DNA from 4 places in the Streptomyces sp. NPDC014727 genome. Region 2 is predicted to be linked to each of the others. Evidence: riboswitches for the same ligand, from Rfam matches in the RefSeq annotation. Region 2 holds a riboswitch; each other region holds the start of a gene.

Region 1 (4,353 bases), on a different contig from region 2:
GCCACATGTCGGTGAGCATGCTGAACCCGGAGGCCGAGTCCTCCCCGGAGGAGGGGACGGCCGGACCGGTCGACACCGCGACCCTGTTCAGGACTTCTCCTTACCTGGGATACGCGGGCACCTACGAGGTGACGGGCGACCTGGTCGTCCACCATCTGCACGTGGCGTCCTTGCGCCCGTGGGTCGGCACCAGGCAGGAGCGCCGGTGGCGGGTGGAGGGGGACCGATTAACCCTGCTCCCCCCGACCGAGGGAACCGGCGACGGAGCGCGCACCCCGCGACTCGTGTGGCACCGTCCGGCCAAGGGCGCCGCATGAGCGACGAGTGATCCGGGTCACCGGCCGCCCGGCCGGTGACCCGGACCCACTGCCCGGCGCGGGGCTCCGACCGTACGGACCGCCCCGCGCCGACGCGTGAACCGTGGCCCGCGCGGCGCGCGACGGGCGCGGGCCACGGGCGGAAACACGGGGCGGCCCGCGCCCAACACCCACCGGCGCGGTCGTCCCGCGAGCCGTCGGCGGCCGCCCGCAATCCCGTGCACCCCGAACTCCCGGGGTACGCCGGGCAGATGGACGTACCGACAGATGGTCGACCGGGGCTACTACTGAAACAAGTTCTCGTTACAGTGGGCGCGGTGCGCCGCACGCCATACGTCCGGTGCCTCAGGCCTCGAAGAGAGATGAGGAGCCCATGACGCAGGTGACCGACCATGGCGGGGGCGTGCACAGCATCAAGGTCCCCATCCCGGACAATCCGCTCGGCCACACCCTCGTCCATGTCCTCGACACCGATCGCGGGCCGGTCCTGATCGACACGGGCTGGGACGATCCGGAGGCGTGGGACACCCTCACCGCCGGGCTCGACGCCATCGGTACGGGCATCGGCGACATCCACGGTGTGGTCATCACCCATCACCACCCCGACCACCACGGCCTCTCCGGCCAGGTGCGCGAGGCCTCCGGGGCCTGGATCGCCATGCACGCGGCGGACGCCGCGATCGTGCGCCGCACCCGGGAGGCCCGGCCCGGCACCTGGCTGGCGTACCTCTTGACGAAGCTCACCGCGGTCGGTGCGCCCCAGGAGCATCTCGCGCCGCTGCGGGCCGCGGTCGAGGGCGGTCGGATGCGCACACTGCCGGGGCTGCGGTCCGCGCTCCCGGACCGGGAGATCGTTCCGGGTGAGCTCCTCGGCCTGGCGGGCCGCCGACTGCGGGCGATCTGGACTCCGGGGCACACGCCCGGTCATGTCTGTCTGCATCTGGAGGAGGAGCATCCGGGGAATCTGCCGGGCCGGGGGCGGCTGTTCTCGGGGGATCATCTGCTGCCGGGGATCAGCCCGCACATCGGGCTGTACGAGGACCCGGACACCGCGCCGGGCACCGCCCCCTCCGCCGGGGGAGACCCCATCGGTGACTACCTCGGCTCGCTGGAGCACATCGGCCGGCTCGGCGTGGCGGAGGTGCTGCCCGCCCACCAGTACGCATTCACGGACGCCGCGCGGCGCGTACGGGAACTCCTGGACCATCACGAGGAACGGCTGACCGGACTGCTCAAGCTGCTGGCCACCCCGCTCACGCCGTGGGAGCTGGCCGAGCGGATGGAGTGGAACCGGCCGTGGGAGCAGATCTCGCACGGTTCACGGAACATCGCCGTCTCGGAGGCCGAGGCGCATCTGCGGCGACTGGTCAGGCTGGGGCGCGCGGAGGCGGTGGCGGGGAGCGAGCCGGTGACGTACATCGCGGTGTGAAGGGCGCGGCGGGCCGTCGGGCAGGGAGCTCGTTCACCCTCTCCCGGGCACCCCGGGCACCCCGGGCACCGGCACGGGCCGGGCTTCCGGCGAGCGCGGTGAAGCCGTCGCCCGTCGGGCCCCCGGGGCCGCGGGGAGCCGTCGCCCGTCGGGCCCCCGGGGCCGCGGGGAGCCGTCGCCCGTCCCGTGGGGGACGAGCCCCCGGACGGCCCCGGAACCCGTCCGGCCCCGCCCGGTAGAGTGTGCGGGTCGTCATCATGCCCGTTCAGGGGGAAGCCGGTGCGAATCCGGCGCTGACCACGCAGCCGTGAACCGTCGTCGCAGACGGTGAGTCGGAATGCCCTGTCCGCGGTCGTGACCGGCTCGCGACCTCCGGAACCCCGGTGGTCGGCACCGTCGAGGTATACGGAGCCGGAGCCTGGTGCCTGAGCGTGCCTGTGCCCGGTTCCCCGCAGGAGAGGCCCCGCCCGCCATGACCGTACGCCGCAGCGCGGCATCGCTCGCCGCCATCGCCACCGTGCTCTGTGCGGCCGCTGCCCCGGTCGCGGTGGCGGCGCCGTCCCCTTCCCCCTCGCCGTCCGCTGCCCTGCCGTCCGGGCTGTACGGCACGAAGGACCCGACCTACGACGGTGTCTGGCGGCAGTCGCTGGCCTTCCTCGCCCAGCGGCTGGAGGGCGTCACGCCCGCGACGGAGTCGGTGGACTGGCTGATCGCCCAGCAGTGCGGCAACGGCGCCTACGCCGCGTACCGGCCCGACGTCTCCCGGCCCTGCACCGGGAAGACGGTGCTGGACACCAATGCCACCGCGGCCGCCGTCCAGGCGTTCGTCGAGGTGGGCGGGCACCGGGACACCGTGAACAACTCGGTCCGCTGGCTGAAGTCCGTACAGAACGAGGACGGCGGCTGGGGCTACACCGCCGGCGCGCCCAGCGACGCCAACTCCACCTCGCTGGTGATCGGCGCCCTCGCCCGGCAGGGCCAGCGGCTCGCGGACATCACCACCCCGAACGGCAAGACCCCCTACTCCCCGCTGCTCGCGCTCGCGATCCCGTGCGGCGGCAAGGACGGCGGCGCCTTCGCCTACCAGCCCGACAAGGCCGGCAAGCTCGCCGCCAACGCGGACGCCACCGCCGCCGCCGTGCTCGGCACGATGGGCAAGGCCCTGGCCGTCGGGAACAACGCCGCGACCAAGGGGACCAGCTGCCACCCGGGGTCCGGTCTCACGCCCGAGCAGGCCGCCCAGAACGGCGCCCACTACCTCGCGAACGCCCTCGCCACGAGCGGCCACCTCGACCTGGCCCCGATGCCGGGCGCCTCCGACACCACCCCGCAGCCCGACTTCGGCAACACCGCGGACGCGGTCGTCGCCCTGTCCGCGGCGGGCCACCAGGACAAGGCCGCCAAGGCCGTGGCCTGGCTGAAGAAGAACTCGGGCCCCTGGGCCGAGCAGAACGGTCCCGCCGCCTACGCCCAGCTGGTCCTGGCCGCGCACGCGACCGGCTCCGACGCCCGCGACTTCAACGGCGTCAACCTGGTCGACCGGCTGAACGCGACCGGTCCCGCGCCCGCGGCCGTCACGACGCCCGACCCGTCCGCCGACACCGGGTACGAGGCCACGGAGAAGGACCAGGTGCACAGCGGCGACGACGTGATCGGCGGCGTGTGGTGGTTCATCGGCATCGGCCTCGTCGTCGCTGCGGCCGCGGCCTTCCTGATCAGCGGCCGGCGCAAGAACCGGCAGCTGTGAGGCGGGCGGGAAGGGCCACCGCGCTGCTGGTGGCCCTGGCTGCCGTCCTGGCCGTGCTCGGCGCGGGGACGGCCCAGGCGGCCGGGTACCGGTACTGGTCGTTCTGGGAGAGCTCCAGCACCGGCTGGACGTACGCCACCCAGGGCCCGTCCCTGGTCCGGCCGGACGACGGCACGGTGCAGGGCTTCCGGTTCTCGGTGAGCGAGGACTCCCAGGACTCGGCGAAGCCGCGCCGCTCCCCCGACTTCGCGAAGATCTGCGCGGACACCCCGGCCCAGGACGGCACCAAGCGGGTCGCGCTGGTCATCGACCCGGGCACGGCGGCGGACGCCCCGGTCGGCGAGACGCCGCCCGCGCCGCGTACCGCGTGCGCGCGGGTCACCCCGGACGCGAGCACCGCCGAGGCACTCGCCTCGGTGGCCAAACCGCTGCGTTACAGCAGCGACGCGCTGCTCTGTGCCATATCCGGCTATCCGGGCTCGGGCTGCGGCGAACAGGTCTCGGGCGACGGGCACGCCACGCCTTCCGCGACCGTGTCCCCGGGCGCCTCCGTCCCCGCCGCCGCCTCCGCCGGTTCGGGCGGCTCCGGCGGCGGGCCGTCCGCCGGGGTGCTCGTCGGCGTCGGCGCCGTTCTCCTCCTCGGCATCGCCGCAGTCGTGCAGGCCCGCCGCCGCCGCGGATGACCGCCCCGACCAGCGGCGCGGTGACCGGCGCCACCGGCACCGTCCGGCCGCGCCGGCCGCTGCGCGCCCCCGGGGCGACCCGGAGCAACGCCCTGCCCGCCGGGGCCTGGTGGCTGTGGGCGCTCGGTCTCGCCACCGCCGCGTCCCGGACCACCAATCCACTGCTGCTCGGGCTGC
Region 2 (4,353 bases):
GCTGTCCACGCTGCTGGAGCGCGAACGCACAAGCAGCGGCCACCGCACCGGTCATGCGACCGCGCTGACCCTGATGGCGGTGTACGCGGGCCGGGTCACTGCCGCCGCCGTGCTCCACTGGGCGCTGCACGACGAGGTCCCGGACATGCGGTCCGGCAATGTCCTGGTGCGCCCCGCCGCGCACGGGATCGGCGGGGTCCGGGTGCGCAGAGCTCGGCTGCTGGTACCCCGGGCCGGGGAGGACTCCGTGCGGCTGCTGCACCGCACCGTGCTCGACGGGCATCTGCTGCCCATCGCCGATGCGTTGCACCGTCGTACCCGCGCCGGGGCCAGGCAGTTGAGTGGAGGGATCGCCCATGGCTGCGCCACGGCGCTGTGCGCGTACGGCGCCCAGGTGGATCTGTTGGCGTCCCGCTGGCGGCAGTTCGTGGACACCGCGCCCGGCGGACTCGCGACGCTGGGCGAGGTGGCACGGGTCCGACGGGCGCCGGACTGCCAGGAGCGGCTGGTCTATCTGCGCAACACCTGCTGTCTGTACTACACGAGTGCGGAGGCGGTGCGCTGTGCGAGCTGTTGTCTGACAAGCCGCGAGGAGCGGCTACGCGCGTACGCGAGGCCGAAGTAGCACCAGCCTGGCGGTCACTGTTCCCCTTTTCTCGCTCAATACCCATGAAAAGTTGGCGAGTTGAGGAGCCATCACTTCACGCTCATGCGGCAGTCGCGGCGCCGGCCGCGACGTGCGGGTACCTGACCACGAAACGTGGGTGAGGGCCCTACGGCGGGGGCCCTCACCCGTGAGAATCAGGCGCCCCAGCGCAGAGCGATGGTGTCACCCATGTTGATCAACTTCTCGCGAAGGGCGCCGGCGAAGGCGGAGCCGTCAACACTGGCCTTCCAGGTGTTGGATCCGATATTGGCCTTGCCGTTGATCGCGGTGATCGTGCCGGTGCCCGACGAGGGGGTCACGCTCGTGACGCAGCCCGCCGGAGAGGCTCCGCTCGTCGCGGCGGCCAGTACGTCCCCGAGGGTCGTGGTCGTCCCGGTCGGGATGAAGGGCACCGAGCACACCTTCAGGTTGCCGGTGCCGTCGTCGACGGTCAGCGCGAGCTTGGTGGAGGTGCCCGCGGTGAAGGTGGGCTGGGCGACCCACTGCGGGGCGCCCGGAGTGACCGGGGTCGGCGGGGCGGCCGTGAAACCGCCGCCGACGACCGCGCGAAGTGCGTCGATCGAGGAGTAGGGGGAGGGCGCGGTGTCGGACGGCTTGTACTTGAAGCCGCCCGCCGGGTTGAACTGGTTCGCGATCAGGAAGTCGATCGGCGTCTTGCCGTTGACGGTGACGAAGTCGCCGGTCTGGGGGTTGATTCCGCAGGCGTTCAGGCCCGCCACGCCCCAGCCGTTGGAACTGGTGTTGACCCCGTAGAGGGAGTTGAACGCACCGGTGGTGGCGACCAGTTTGCCCTTGAGGAAGTTCTTGGCCCGGACGACGTCCGCGTCGGTATTGGGAACGCCCGAGACACAGAGGGCGGCCATCGCGGCGCCAGTCATGTCGACGTCGCTCGCGGAGTTGAGAGCCGTGGAGTCACCTTCGGCCTTGCTGTAGGTCCAGCCGCCGTCGACGTGCTGGTTGGCCCGGATACGGGTGACCATCGAGTCGGTCAGCGACTGCGGGATGCGGGCGCCGCCGGTCTGGGTCTTGGCGCCGCCGAGAGCGAGAGCCGCGAAGACGGTGCCGTTGAAGTTTCCGGACGGGCCGAAGTAGCCGGGCTCGGCGGTCTGCCAGTACGAGTAGATGTCGGCGACGAGGTTGCGGGAGGCGGAGACGCGGGCCGGGTCGATGCCGGCGGCGTACGCGTTCAGCGTGCCCCGCTCGTAGTCGGTGACCACGGGGGCAGCGGAGGGCCAGCCGGACGTGGACAGCAGGTTGCGATAGACGGTGCGGGCGTTCTTCGTGGTGTCGCCGCCCGGAGCGACATCGACGACAGCTGTGCCGGAAGCCGCGAAGGCGCTGAACGCCCACTCGTTGGACAAGCCGGAGCCGGTGTACGAACCATCCGCCGCCTGGAGCGACTTGAGATAGGAAACGCCGTTGGTCTTGGACGTGGCTATCTGCGCGGGACTGGAGGTCGCGAAGGCGGGCAGTACGGTGAGGGCGAGAGCGCCGAACGCCGCGGGCACCGCGAGTGCGAGACGACGGGAAGTACGAAGACGGGGCATGGCCTGCTCCTGGAATCGGCGGACGCCGGCCTCCAGTGCATGGCGGGCTCTCCGTGCAAGGGCACGGCCGGGCATGGTCGGGAGCCACCGTCCGGAACGCGTGGTACGGCTTCATGTACTGCTTCGCCATATGGGCATTCGGGCTCGGAAACGGCCCCCGCCGTCCCACACCGCTGCGCGTCAGCTCCGGCTTCGCACCGGATTCCCCCATCTGGCAGCCCAGGACGCTACCCGAGTGGTCAAGGGTCCGCCAGCCACTCGGACGGGGACGGACCCCGGGTGTCCGGGATTCGTCCGGTGAGGCACACACCATCTTGACGGCCCGACCAGATCCGTGTTGCACTCCGGCTGATAGACGCTCAGCACCAGGGGAAGCCGGTCGAATTCCGGCGCTGACCCGCAACCGTAGGCCCGGTTCGTCCCGGGTGAGCCGGAATGCCTGGAGCAGGTACAGAGACACGAGGAACGCCGTCGCGGACTACGGCGTGGTCGTCGCACCCTTCCCCATGGCACAGCAGCCGTGCGGGGGCGCATCGCCACGTACGCAGCCGCCCGGCAGAGACGAGGGGCCGCGTGGGGACCGAACAGCAGTCGAAACGGCGGACAAGCAGGAGACAGCAGCTGCTGTCTCTCTTGACCGCTTCCCTTCTGATGCTCGGTGCGGGAGTGGCGTTCTCCACTGCCCCGCCGGCGAGCGCCGACCCCGTCGAGCAGTGCACCGCCACGACCGGCGCCATCGTCGCAGTGGACTTCGGCCCCTTCGGCGGCCCGGTGGTACGCGGCTGCGACACCACCCCCACGACCGGCTACGAGTTGCTGCACGAGGGCGGGTTCGGCACCACCGGCACCGTCCACGACGGCGACGGATTCATCTGCCGGATAGGCAACGGTTCCTTCAACACCGGTACGGAGTACCCCACTCCGGACAAGGAGGACTGCGTCCTCACCCCGCAGGCCACCGCGTACTGGTCGTACTGGATCGCCTCGCCCGGGCAGAAGAACTGGACCTACAGCCCCCTCGGCGCCATGTCCCGCACCCCCAAGGACGGAGACGTGGACGCCTGGGTGTTCGGCGGCACCGACGTCGGCGGCACCACCGGCAAGCCCACCTTCTCTCCCGACGACGTACGGGCCAAGGGCGGTGTTCCTACCACGGACCCGACCGGTCCCACGGACCCGCCGACCGTGCCTCCTGGCTCGGTCGACGTGGCCACCGCCACCCGCTGGCTCACCGGGAACCTGACGGACGAGGAGCGTGTCGTCGACGAGGGCACCACCACTGCGAACCACCTGCTCACCACCGAGGTCGTCTACGCCCTGGCCGCCGCCGATCCCAAGAGCCCGGCGGCGCGGAGGGCCGCCGCGTTCCTGGCCACACCCGCGCAGACGGACGCGTACGCGTACCCGGCAGGCAAGGACGGGATTCCCGACGCCTCGGCCGCCGCACGTCTGGCGCTCGTGGCCGAGGCCACCGGCAAGGACCCGCGCGACTTCGGCGGGCACGATCTTCTCGGGGACCTCGTCAAGTACGTCTGCCCGAGAGACATCGGCGACGGCGAGACGATCCCCGGTTGCCTCACCAAGGGCGACTTCCGCACCACGGGGCAGGCCGACGCCCAGGCCATGGCCGTCATCGCCCTGCTGAACGGCGATGTAGCACCCCCGGCCGACGCCGTGACCCGGCTGACCGGGCTCCAGTGCGAGGACGGCGGCTTCACGGGCATCCTCATCCGGGCCGGCGAGTGGTGCGACAGCGACGCGAGCTCCACCGGACTGATCGCCCTGGCCCTCAAGCGGGCCGGCGGCCACGACGCGGTGGTCGGAAAGGCGCGAGCCTATCTCAAGAAGTCCCAGCTCCCGACCGGTGCCTGGCCCTCCGCGTCGTACCTGACGACCGGCAGCGCGGGCCCCACCGGCTGGGCGGTGCAGGCCCTGCGTGCCCTGGGCGACACGGCCCGGGCCGACGCCGGTGTCTCCTGGCTCTCCAGGCAGCAGCTCCCCGGGGGCGGCTTCGGCTTCGAGGAGGGCGAGACCGAGCCCCGGTTGTTCGCCACCACCCCGGTTGTCATCGCGGGTGCCAAGAGCGACCTGGCCACGCTGACCACCAAGAAGGCCGACCCGCCGACCATCCCTCCGGCA
Region 3 (4,353 bases), on a different contig from region 2:
TGTACCCGCTGATCTTCACCTTCCTGCCGCGGCTGTGGTCCGTCTCGCACAAGCACGGGTACGTCACCACCTCGGACTTCGTCCGCGGACGCTTCGGCTCGAAGGGCCTCTCGCTGGCGGTCGCCGTCACCGGCATCCTCGCCACGATGCCGTACATCGCGCTCCAGCTCGTCGGCATCCAGGCGGTGCTGGACGTGATGGGTGTCGGCGGCGGCGAGAACACCCACTGGTTCATCAAGGACCTGCCGCTGCTGATCGCGTTCGCGGTGCTCGCCGCGTACACCTACTCGTCCGGGCTGCGGGCACCCGCGCTGATCGCGTTCGTCAAGGACGGGTTGATCTACCTCGTCATCGCGGTGGCGATCATCTACATCCCGATCAAGCTCGGCGGCTTCGACGAGATCTTCGCCAAGGCGGGCGAGGCGTTCTCGCAGACCAACCCGGCGACCGGCAAGCCGCGCGGGGCGCTCGCACCCGGCGAGGCGGGCCAATGGGGTTACGCCACCCTGGCGTTGGGCTCGGCGCTCGCGCTCTTCATGTATCCGCACTCGATCACGGCGACGCTCTCCAGCCGCAGCCGCAACGTGATCCGGCGCAACACCACGATCCTGCCGCTGTACTCGCTGATGCTGGGCCTGCTCGCGCTGCTCGGCTTCATGGCGATCGCCGCCGGGATCAAGGTGGACAACGGGCAGTTGGCCATCCCTCAGCTGTTCGAGAACATGTTCCCCGACTGGTTCGCGGGGGTCGCGTTCGCCGCCATCGGCATCGGCGCGCTGGTGCCCGCCGCGATCATGTCGATCGCCGCCGCGAACCTGTTCACCCGCAACATCTACAAGGACTTCCTGAAGCCGGACGCGACCCCGGAGCAGGAGACCAAGGTCTCCAAGCTGGTGTCCCTGCTGGTGAAGGTCGGTGCGCTCGCCTTCGTCCTCACCATGGACAAGACGGTGGCGATCAACTTCCAGCTGCTCGGCGGGATCTGGATCCTCCAGACGATGCCGGCCCTGGTCGGCGGCCTGTTCACCCGCTGGTTCCACCGCTGGGCACTGCTCGCGGGCTGGGCGGTGGGCATGGTGTACGGCACGGTGGCCGCGTACGGGGTCGCCAGCCCGACCCAGGCGCACTTCGGCGGTTCGTCCAAGGAGATCCCGGGCATCGGCGAGATCGGCTACATCGGTCTCACGGCGTTCGTGCTGAACGTCGTGGTGACGGTGGTGCTCACCTTCGTCCTGAACGCCGTGAAGGCGCCCGCCGGAATCGACGAGACCTCGCCGGCCGACTACACGGCCGACGCGGGCGACAAGGGCGTCCAGGTGGAGCTCCCGCCGGCCACGGCCGGAGCTCCGGGTGGCGGCCACTGACGAGCGCTCCGACACCGGCCGGCGGCCCGCCGAGCCCCCTCCTGCGGGGCTCGGCGGGCCGTCCGCGTGATCGGGTGCCCCGGGCTCCGAACAGGGCCGTACAGCTCGTTCTACGGGCCCGGCCCACGTTGCACGACACAACATGTGGGGGCTGCCTCATCGGGCGGCCCCCACATGTATGCTCATGCTCGCTGTCGCCGCAGGGGAATCCGGTGCGAATCCGGAACTGTCCCGCAACGGTGTGTTCGGTGCGCTTTTGCGCACCCCCGAGTAAGTCCGAGGACCTGCCGACAGCGCATCCGGCTCGACCGAACCGGATGCCAGACGTCCGGGCCTCGCGGATGGGCCGGTGGACGCCGTACGGAGTGCTGCCCCGCTGGGGCCCGCCTCTGCCCGGCTGCCCCGTTCCCCGCCGGCCCCGAGCCGAGCGAGGGAGAGCACCACGTGACCATCGCGCCAGCCGATCCGGCTTCAGTCGCCGTGTCCGAAGCGGCCGAGTCCGAGGGGACCGCACACGACGGACCGGGGACCGCACTGCTGCGGACCCTGACCGACCTCACCGTCGATCTGCCCGACACCGACCCCGGTCGTGTCGCCGCCGCCGCGCTGCGCGGCCGCAGCGCCCGGTCGGACGAGGCCGAGCTGCGCTCGCTGGCCACCGAGGCCGCCGCGGGGCTGATCTCCGAGGACCCCGCCTACTCCCGGCTCGCCGCCAGGCTCCTGACCCGCACCATCGCGGACGAGGCGATCGGCCAGGGCGCGGTCACCTTCTCCGCCTCCGTCGCCGTCGGGCACCGCGAGGGCCTGATCGCGGACCGTACCGCCGAGTTCGTCGCGCTGCACGCGGACGCCCTCGACGCGCTGGTGGAACGCTCGCTCGCCGACGCCGCCGACGACCGGTTCGGTTACTTCGGGCTGCGGACCCTGCACAGCCGCTATCTGCTGCGCCACCCGCACACCCGCCAGGTCATCGAGACGCCCCAGCACTTCATGCTGCGGGTCGCGTCCGGTCTCGCCGAGGACGATTCGCAGCGCGCCCTGGACGAAGTGGCCGCGCTGTACGGGCTGATGAGCCGGCTCGACTATCTGCCCTCCTCGCCGACCCTGTTCAACTCCGGTACGCGGCACCCGCAGATGTCCTCCTGCTATCTGTTGGACTCCCCGCTCGACGAGCTCGACTCGATCTACGACCGCTACCACCAGGTGGCGCGGCTCTCGAAGCACGCGGGCGGCATCGGGCTCTCGTACTCCCGTATCCGCGCCCGCGGTTCGCTGATCCGAGGCACCAACGGGCACTCCAACGGCATCGTGCCGTTCCTGAAGACGCTCGACGCCTCCGTCGCCGCGGTCAACCAGGGCGGCCGCCGCAAGGGCGCCGCCGCCGTCTACCTGGAGACCTGGCACGCGGACATCGAGGAGTTCCTGGAGCTGCGCGACAACACGGGCGAGGACCAGCGACGTACGCACAACCTCAACCTGGCGCACTGGATCCCGGACGAGTTCATGCGCCGGGTCGACGCGGACGGCGACTGGTCGCTGTTCTCGCCCGCGGACGTGCCCGAGCTGGTCGACCTGTGGGGCGACGACTTCGACGCCGCGTACCGGGCCGCCGAGGCCAAGGGGCTGGCCCGCAAGTCGATGCCGGCCCGCGAGCTGTACGGCCGGATGATGCGTACCCTCGCGCAGACCGGCCAGGGCTGGATGACGTTCAAGGACGCCTCCAACCGGACCGCGAACCAGACCGCCGAGCCGGGCCGCGTCGTCCACTCCTCGAATCTGTGCACCGAGATCCTCGAAGTCACCGATGACGGCGAGACGGCCGTCTGCAACCTGGGTTCGGTCAACCTCGGCGCGTTCGTCGCCGACGGCACCATCGACTGGGAGCGGCTGGACGCCACCGTCCGGACCGCCGTGACCTTCCTCGACCGGGTCGTCGACATCAATTTCTACCCGACCGAGCAGGCCGGCCGGTCCAACGCGAAGTGGCGCCCGGTCGGTCTGGGTGCGATGGGTCTGCAGGATGTCTTCTTCCAGCTGCGGCTGCCGTTCGACTCCCCCGAGGCGCGCGCGCTCTCCACCAGGATCTCCGAGCGGATCATGCTCGCGGCGTACGAGGCGTCCTGCGAGCTCGCCGAGCGGTCGGGCCCGCTGCCCGCCTGGGCCGAGACGCGTGCCGCGCGCGGGGTGCTGCACCCCGACCACTACGACACCGAGCTGAACTGGCCGGAGCGCTGGGACGCGCTGCGCGCCCGCGTCGCGAGGAGCGGCATGCGCAACTCGCTGCTGCTCGCCATCGCGCCCACGGCGACGATCGCCTCGATCGCAGGTGTGTACGAGTGCATCGAGCCGCAGGTCTCCAACCTCTTCAAGCGCGAGACGCTCAGCGGCGAGTTCCTCCAGGTCAACGCGTATCTGGTGGAGGAGCTGAAGCAGCTCGGCGTGTGGGACGCACGGACCCGTGAGGCACTGCGCGACGCGAGCGGCTCCGTGCAGGGCTTCGCCTGGATCCCCGAGGACGTGCGGGCGCTGTACCGCACGGCGTGGGAGATCCCGCAGCGCGGACTGATCGACATGGCGGCGGCCCGTACGCCGTTCCTCGACCAGAGCCAGTCGCTGAACCTCTTCATGGAGACGCCGACGATCGGCAAGCTCTCCTCGATGTACGCGTACGCCTGGAAGCAGGGGCTGAAGACGACGTACTACCTGCGCTCACGCCCGGCGACCCGGATCGCCCGTGCGGCCTCCGGCCGGGCCGCGGCCACCGCCCCCATCCCCGTACAGCAGGCTTCGACGCCCGACGCCGACGCGATCGCCTGCTCCCTGGAAAACCCCGAGTCCTGCGAGGCCTGCCAGTGATGAGCTCCACCGACTCCGAGAAGAACCTGCTCGACCCCGGCTTCGAGCTGACCCTGCGGCCCATGCGCTACCCGGACTTCTACGAGCGCTACCGCGACGCGATCAAGAACACCTGGACGGTGGAGGAGGTCGA
Region 4 (4,353 bases), on a different contig from region 2:
TGACTGCGGCCCGGATTCTGGAAGGGCTGGTCGAGGAGGCGCCGGAGCAGGTCTCCCCACGTCTGCTGCTGGCCCGGACCTACTACCACTCGGCGCGGCTCGGCAGGGCCGAGACGGAGCTGCGGGCGGTCCTGGAGCGCGACCCGGTGGAGCCGTACGCCCGGCTGATGCTGGGCCGCACGCTCGAACGCCAGGGTCGGAGCGCGGAGGCGACCGGTCATCTGCGGATGGCGGCGGCGTTCTCCGGGGACTTCGACTTCGACGGTGACCGGAGGGCCGGCGCCTGACGGTCGTGCGGGGTCTCAGCGGTCGTGAGGGGCGTTCGACAGACGGTTCAGCCATTCCGTCAGGAGGGCGCCCTCCGCCGCGGTCGTCGCCGGGTCGGGCAACTGTCGCAGCAGTGCGTTCAGTCGGGCCCCGGTGGCCGGCACCCGGGGCCCGGACGTGGTGACCCCCGTGTCGGCGGACACGCCTCCCGGACAATCCGGATGCCGTGCGCCCGCCCCGCGTGATAGTTCACTCGGTCATGACCGACCTTGAGACTCCCCGCCTCCTCCTCCGCCTGATGAGCGCCTCCGACGCCTTGCAGGTGATGGCCGGCACGCCGGGGGAGGGCGCCCGTTGGGCACCGGGATACCCGCCCGCCGGCGAGATGGCCGCGGCCGAGCGCTTCCTCGACGCCTGCGCGACGACGGGGGATCCGAGCCCCTTCGGCTCGTACGAGATATGTCGCCGTGAGGACTCCCTTGTGATCGGCGGGCTGGGATTCCATGGCGCCCCGGACGAGAACGGGCACGTCACGATCGGCTACGGCCTCGTTCCCTCGGCTCAGGGGAAGGGCTACGCCTCCGAGGCGCTGCGCGCTCTGCTGCTGTTCGCCCGCGAGCAGGGGGTGATCTGTGTCCACGGTGACACCGACCTGGACAACCTCGCGTCGCAGCACGTCATGACAGCCGTCGGCATGCGCCTGGAGAAGGAGGACGCGCAGCTGAAGTACTACCGGGTCGATTGGGGCCGGCAGGGCGAGGAGCAGTGAGTACGCGTCCGTCCGTTTCCCGGTACGGCCGCGTCGGGCAGGACGGCGGAACCCGCCGGGAGGCTCCCGGCGGGTTCCGCTGTCCGCTGGCGGTGAGTGCTACGCCGGTCAGCCGGCCGTGGCGGCGACCCGGTTCGCCGTACCGTCTCCCGTCGCGACGGTGTCGGCCCTCGGCACGAGAAGCCGTTCCGTCAGGTGGCCGAAGACGAGACCGAAGGTCACCCAGAGGGTGGCCTGTACCGCGAGGGTGGCGAGCCGGAACTCCCAGAGCAGGGTGGCCGGGAAATCCCTTCCGACCTCGTTGAACGAGGGCAGGAACGCGTAGGCGCCCCCGATCACGACCGCATAGGCGGCCGATGCGGTGACCGTCGCGTTCCAGTTGCCCAGGCGGGGAGCCAGCCGCTTGCCGAGGATGACGGCGGCGACCGCCAGCAGCACGCTGAGGGCGACCATCAGGAAGAACAGGGCCGTGCGGCGGCCGATGGTGTCGGGGTTGCCGACGGCCGGCGGGTTGGCCGGGTACTTCAGGAACGGCACGATGTACACCGCCAGCAGGGCGGCACCCGCGATCAGGGCGGCCGTGGCCCGGGGGCCGAATCGGCCGATCCGGCCGAGGGCGTAGCAGAAGACGAGGGCGGCGATCCCGCCGATCGCCACACCGAAGACGAGCACACCGGTGGCAAGACCCGCGGTGGACTGCAGGGTGCGGCTGACGAGTTCCTCACCGCCGCCGTGGTCATGGCCGTGCGACTCTTCGAGGGCGATGGCCGCGTCCACCCGGGACTCGCCGAGCAGGTACGCGACGACCAGTGCGAGCGCGCCCGCGGCGAGGCCGGCCAGCATGCCGCGGACGAGCAGGGCTCTGACAGATATGGAGTTCATGAGGTCTTCCCCTGGATCGGACGGAGCGTCAGTGGCAGGGGAAACCGAGGAGGTGGCGACCGTCGTGGACCCACTCGTGGACACCCTCGCCGGAGATGACCGCGGTGGCGCCCTGTTCCGCGCCGACGAAGTACAGCAGTACGAGCATGAGAATGCCGAAGAAGACCGCCCAAGGGGCAATGGACTTCAGGGAGATGGGTGTGATCGCCGGTACGGCGGTGGCGGGGACAGCACTCTGTGCCATGGCAGAACCTCCTGAGGGAACACGCGTCCCGATCGTGGTGCCTGAGACGAAGGTGCTGGGTCTGACTTCCCGTACGGGTACGGGTACACAGTGGCGCGACCGTGCCGGATTCTCACCGGACTTCCGTCACACCTTCGTCATGTTCGTCGGACGATACCCCCTGGGAGCGGACAGGGCCACGGTACCGTCGGCGGGGCCGCAACGCCCGCGTGCCATGGTGGGCGCACGCGAGAGGCGAGGCCACAGTTCAGGGAGTAGACCGGGCCATGACGGTACAGCTGATGTTGATCTCACCGGCGCTCAACGCCGCGCTGCGCGAGGCCCGCATGGACGACGATGCCCCGCTGGACGCGGCCGGGGCCCGGCGGGCCCGTGCCGCCGCCGCGGCGGTGCCACCGGCCGACCGGTATGTGCGAGGGCCGTCCGAACGGTGTGCCGGGACCGCCGACGCGCTGGGGTTGCGCGCCGGGCCCGAACCCGCGCTCCGTGGCTGGGACATGGGGCGCTGGAGCGGACGGAGACTGGCCGAGGTGAGCAGCAGCGAGCCGGACGCGGTGTCGCTCTGGATGACCGATCCGTCGGCGGCTCCGCACGGCGGCGAATCGTTGCTGAAGTTCTGCGCCAGGATCGGCGGCCTGCTGGAGGCGCTCGAGTCCGGGGACGGCGAGGAGGGCAGTCGCGTGCTGGCGGTCGTAGAGCCTGCCGTGGTGCGGGCGATGGTCGTATGGGCACTCGCTCTGCCGGCGGAGGCGTTCTGGCGGCTGGATGTCGCCCCGCTCACCCTGACCGGGCTCAGCGGCCGCTCGGGACGGTGGAACCTGCGCTGCGGCCGGCCGCTGTCCCCCGCTCCGCAGGGCCGGCTTCCGCGGTCCGCCACCACTCGCGGGGACAACTGAGGTGCCAGGGGCCGCGGTCAGCGCATAGTCTGATGGCGCAGCTGGTTCGCCCTGTCCGCCAGACAGACGCGTCGCAAGAGGGAACCCGGTGGGAATCCGGGACTGCCCCGCAGCGGTGAGTGGGAACGACCGCCGTCATCAAGCACTGGACCCTGAACGGGCTCCGGGAAGCGACGGCCAGTAGGTGTCTCGTGCGCGAGACGTGCCCGCGAGTCCGAAGACCTGCCAGTGCCCGTGCGCGTCGGACGCGCACGGTGATCCCGGTGACCTCGTGGGCGGGTCGGCGTACGGATCGGGCAGGGCACACGCGCGTCGGCACGACGCCGCGGTTCCGTCCGATCCGTCCTCCCTTCGCGCCTTCGACCCGTCCCGGGGTCGTACCAGGACACACGCTCGCGAAGGAGAGTTCCGTGACCAGCAAGTCCGCAGCCGCGGCAGCCCGGGCCACCGTGTACGGCTGTCCCCGCCAAGGGGCAGACCGGGAACTGAAGAGGGCCGTCGAGGGGTACTGGAAGGGCCGTGTCACCGCGGCCGGTCTGCGGGAGACCGCCGCCGGCCTGCGCCGCGCCAACTGGCTCCGGCTCGTCGACGACGGCATCCACGAGGTCCCGACCGGTGACTTCTCGTATTACGACCACGTACTGGACACCAGCGTGATGGTCGGTGCCGTACCCACCAGGCACCGCGACGCCGTCGAAGCCGACGGGCTGGACGGCTATTTCGCGATGGCACGCGGGACGCAGGACGTGGCGCCGCTCGAAATGACCAAGTGGTTCGACACGAACTACCACTACCTGGTGCCGGAACTCGGTCCCGACACCGTCTTCACCGCCGACTCCGCCAAGCAGGTGGCGGAGTTCGAGGAGGCGCTGGCCCTCGGGCTCAGCCCCCGACCGGTGCTCGTCGGCCCGGTGACGTATCTGTTGCTGGCCAAGCCCGCTCCGGGCATCGCCGCCGACTTCGAACCGCTGACGCTGCTCGACCGACTGCTGCCGGTGTACGCGCAGGTGCTGGCCGATCTGCGCGCGGCCGGCGCCGGGTGGGTGCAGCTCGACGAGCCGGCGCTGGTCCAGGACCGCACCGCGGCGGAGCTCGACGCCACCGCGCACGCCTACCGTTGCCTCGGCGCGCTCGCCGACCGGCCGCGGCTCCTCGTCGCCTCCTACTTCGACCGGCTCGGCGAGGCCCTCGGCGTTCTGGCGAAGGCGCCGGTCGACGGACTCGCGCTCGACTTCACCGGTCCGGCGTCCGCCAATCTGCCGGATCTCGCCGCGGTCGGCGGTCTGCGGGGCAAG

The links. A riboswitch is a leader RNA that binds a small molecule or an ion and turns the genes downstream of it on or off. The one in region 2 is predicted to bind cobalamin.
Region 1: another riboswitch for cobalamin. It lies ahead of ACF1B9_RS00685 (prenyltransferase/squalene oxidase repeat-containing protein); the one in region 2 lies ahead of ACF1B9_RS37130 (hypothetical protein).
Region 3: another riboswitch for cobalamin. It lies ahead of ACF1B9_RS33075 (ribonucleoside-diphosphate reductase subunit alpha); the one in region 2 lies ahead of ACF1B9_RS37130 (hypothetical protein).
Region 4: another riboswitch for cobalamin. It lies ahead of ACF1B9_RS15755 (CbtB-domain containing protein); the one in region 2 lies ahead of ACF1B9_RS37130 (hypothetical protein).

What each region holds. Positions count from the first base shown of each region.
Region 1 is NZ_JBIBYR010000001.1:141,994-146,346, reverse strand. It holds gene ACF1B9_RS00695 (lipocalin-like domain-containing protein) at 1-317, shown strand, start outside; gene ACF1B9_RS00690 (MBL fold metallo-hydrolase) at 691-1,746, shown strand; cobalamin riboswitch at 1,976-2,111, shown strand; gene ACF1B9_RS00685 (prenyltransferase/squalene oxidase repeat-containing protein) at 2,219-3,493, shown strand; gene ACF1B9_RS00680 (SCO2322 family protein) at 3,490-4,176, shown strand; gene ACF1B9_RS00675 (energy-coupling factor transporter transmembrane component T) at 4,173-4,353, shown strand, end outside.
Region 2 is NZ_JBIBYR010000053.1:3,464-7,816, forward strand. It holds gene ACF1B9_RS37125 ((2Fe-2S)-binding protein) at 1-625, shown strand, start outside; gene ACF1B9_RS37130 (hypothetical protein) at 802-2,214, opposite strand; cobalamin riboswitch at 2,326-2,464, opposite strand; cobalamin riboswitch at 2,538-2,676, shown strand; gene ACF1B9_RS37135 (prenyltransferase/squalene oxidase repeat-containing protein) at 2,788-4,353, shown strand, end outside.
Region 3 is NZ_JBIBYR010000033.1:70,063-74,415, reverse strand. It holds gene mctP (monocarboxylate uptake permease MctP) at 1-1,364, shown strand, start outside; cobalamin riboswitch at 1,536-1,671, shown strand; gene ACF1B9_RS33075 (ribonucleoside-diphosphate reductase subunit alpha) at 1,809-4,220, shown strand; gene ACF1B9_RS33070 (ribonucleotide-diphosphate reductase subunit beta) at 4,220-4,353, shown strand, end outside.
Region 4 is NZ_JBIBYR010000008.1:216,313-220,665, forward strand. It holds gene ACF1B9_RS15735 (tetratricopeptide repeat protein) at 1-287, shown strand, start outside; gene ACF1B9_RS15740 (hypothetical protein) at 303-470, opposite strand; gene ACF1B9_RS15745 (GNAT family N-acetyltransferase) at 527-1,036, shown strand; gene ACF1B9_RS15750 (CbtA family protein) at 1,145-1,918, opposite strand; gene ACF1B9_RS15755 (CbtB-domain containing protein) at 1,947-2,162, opposite strand; adenosylcobalamin (AdoCbl) riboswitch at 2,166-2,314, opposite strand; gene ACF1B9_RS15760 (histidine phosphatase family protein) at 2,429-3,058, shown strand; cobalamin riboswitch at 3,084-3,303, shown strand; gene metE (5-methyltetrahydropteroyltriglutamate--homocysteine S-methyltransferase) at 3,469-4,353, shown strand, end outside.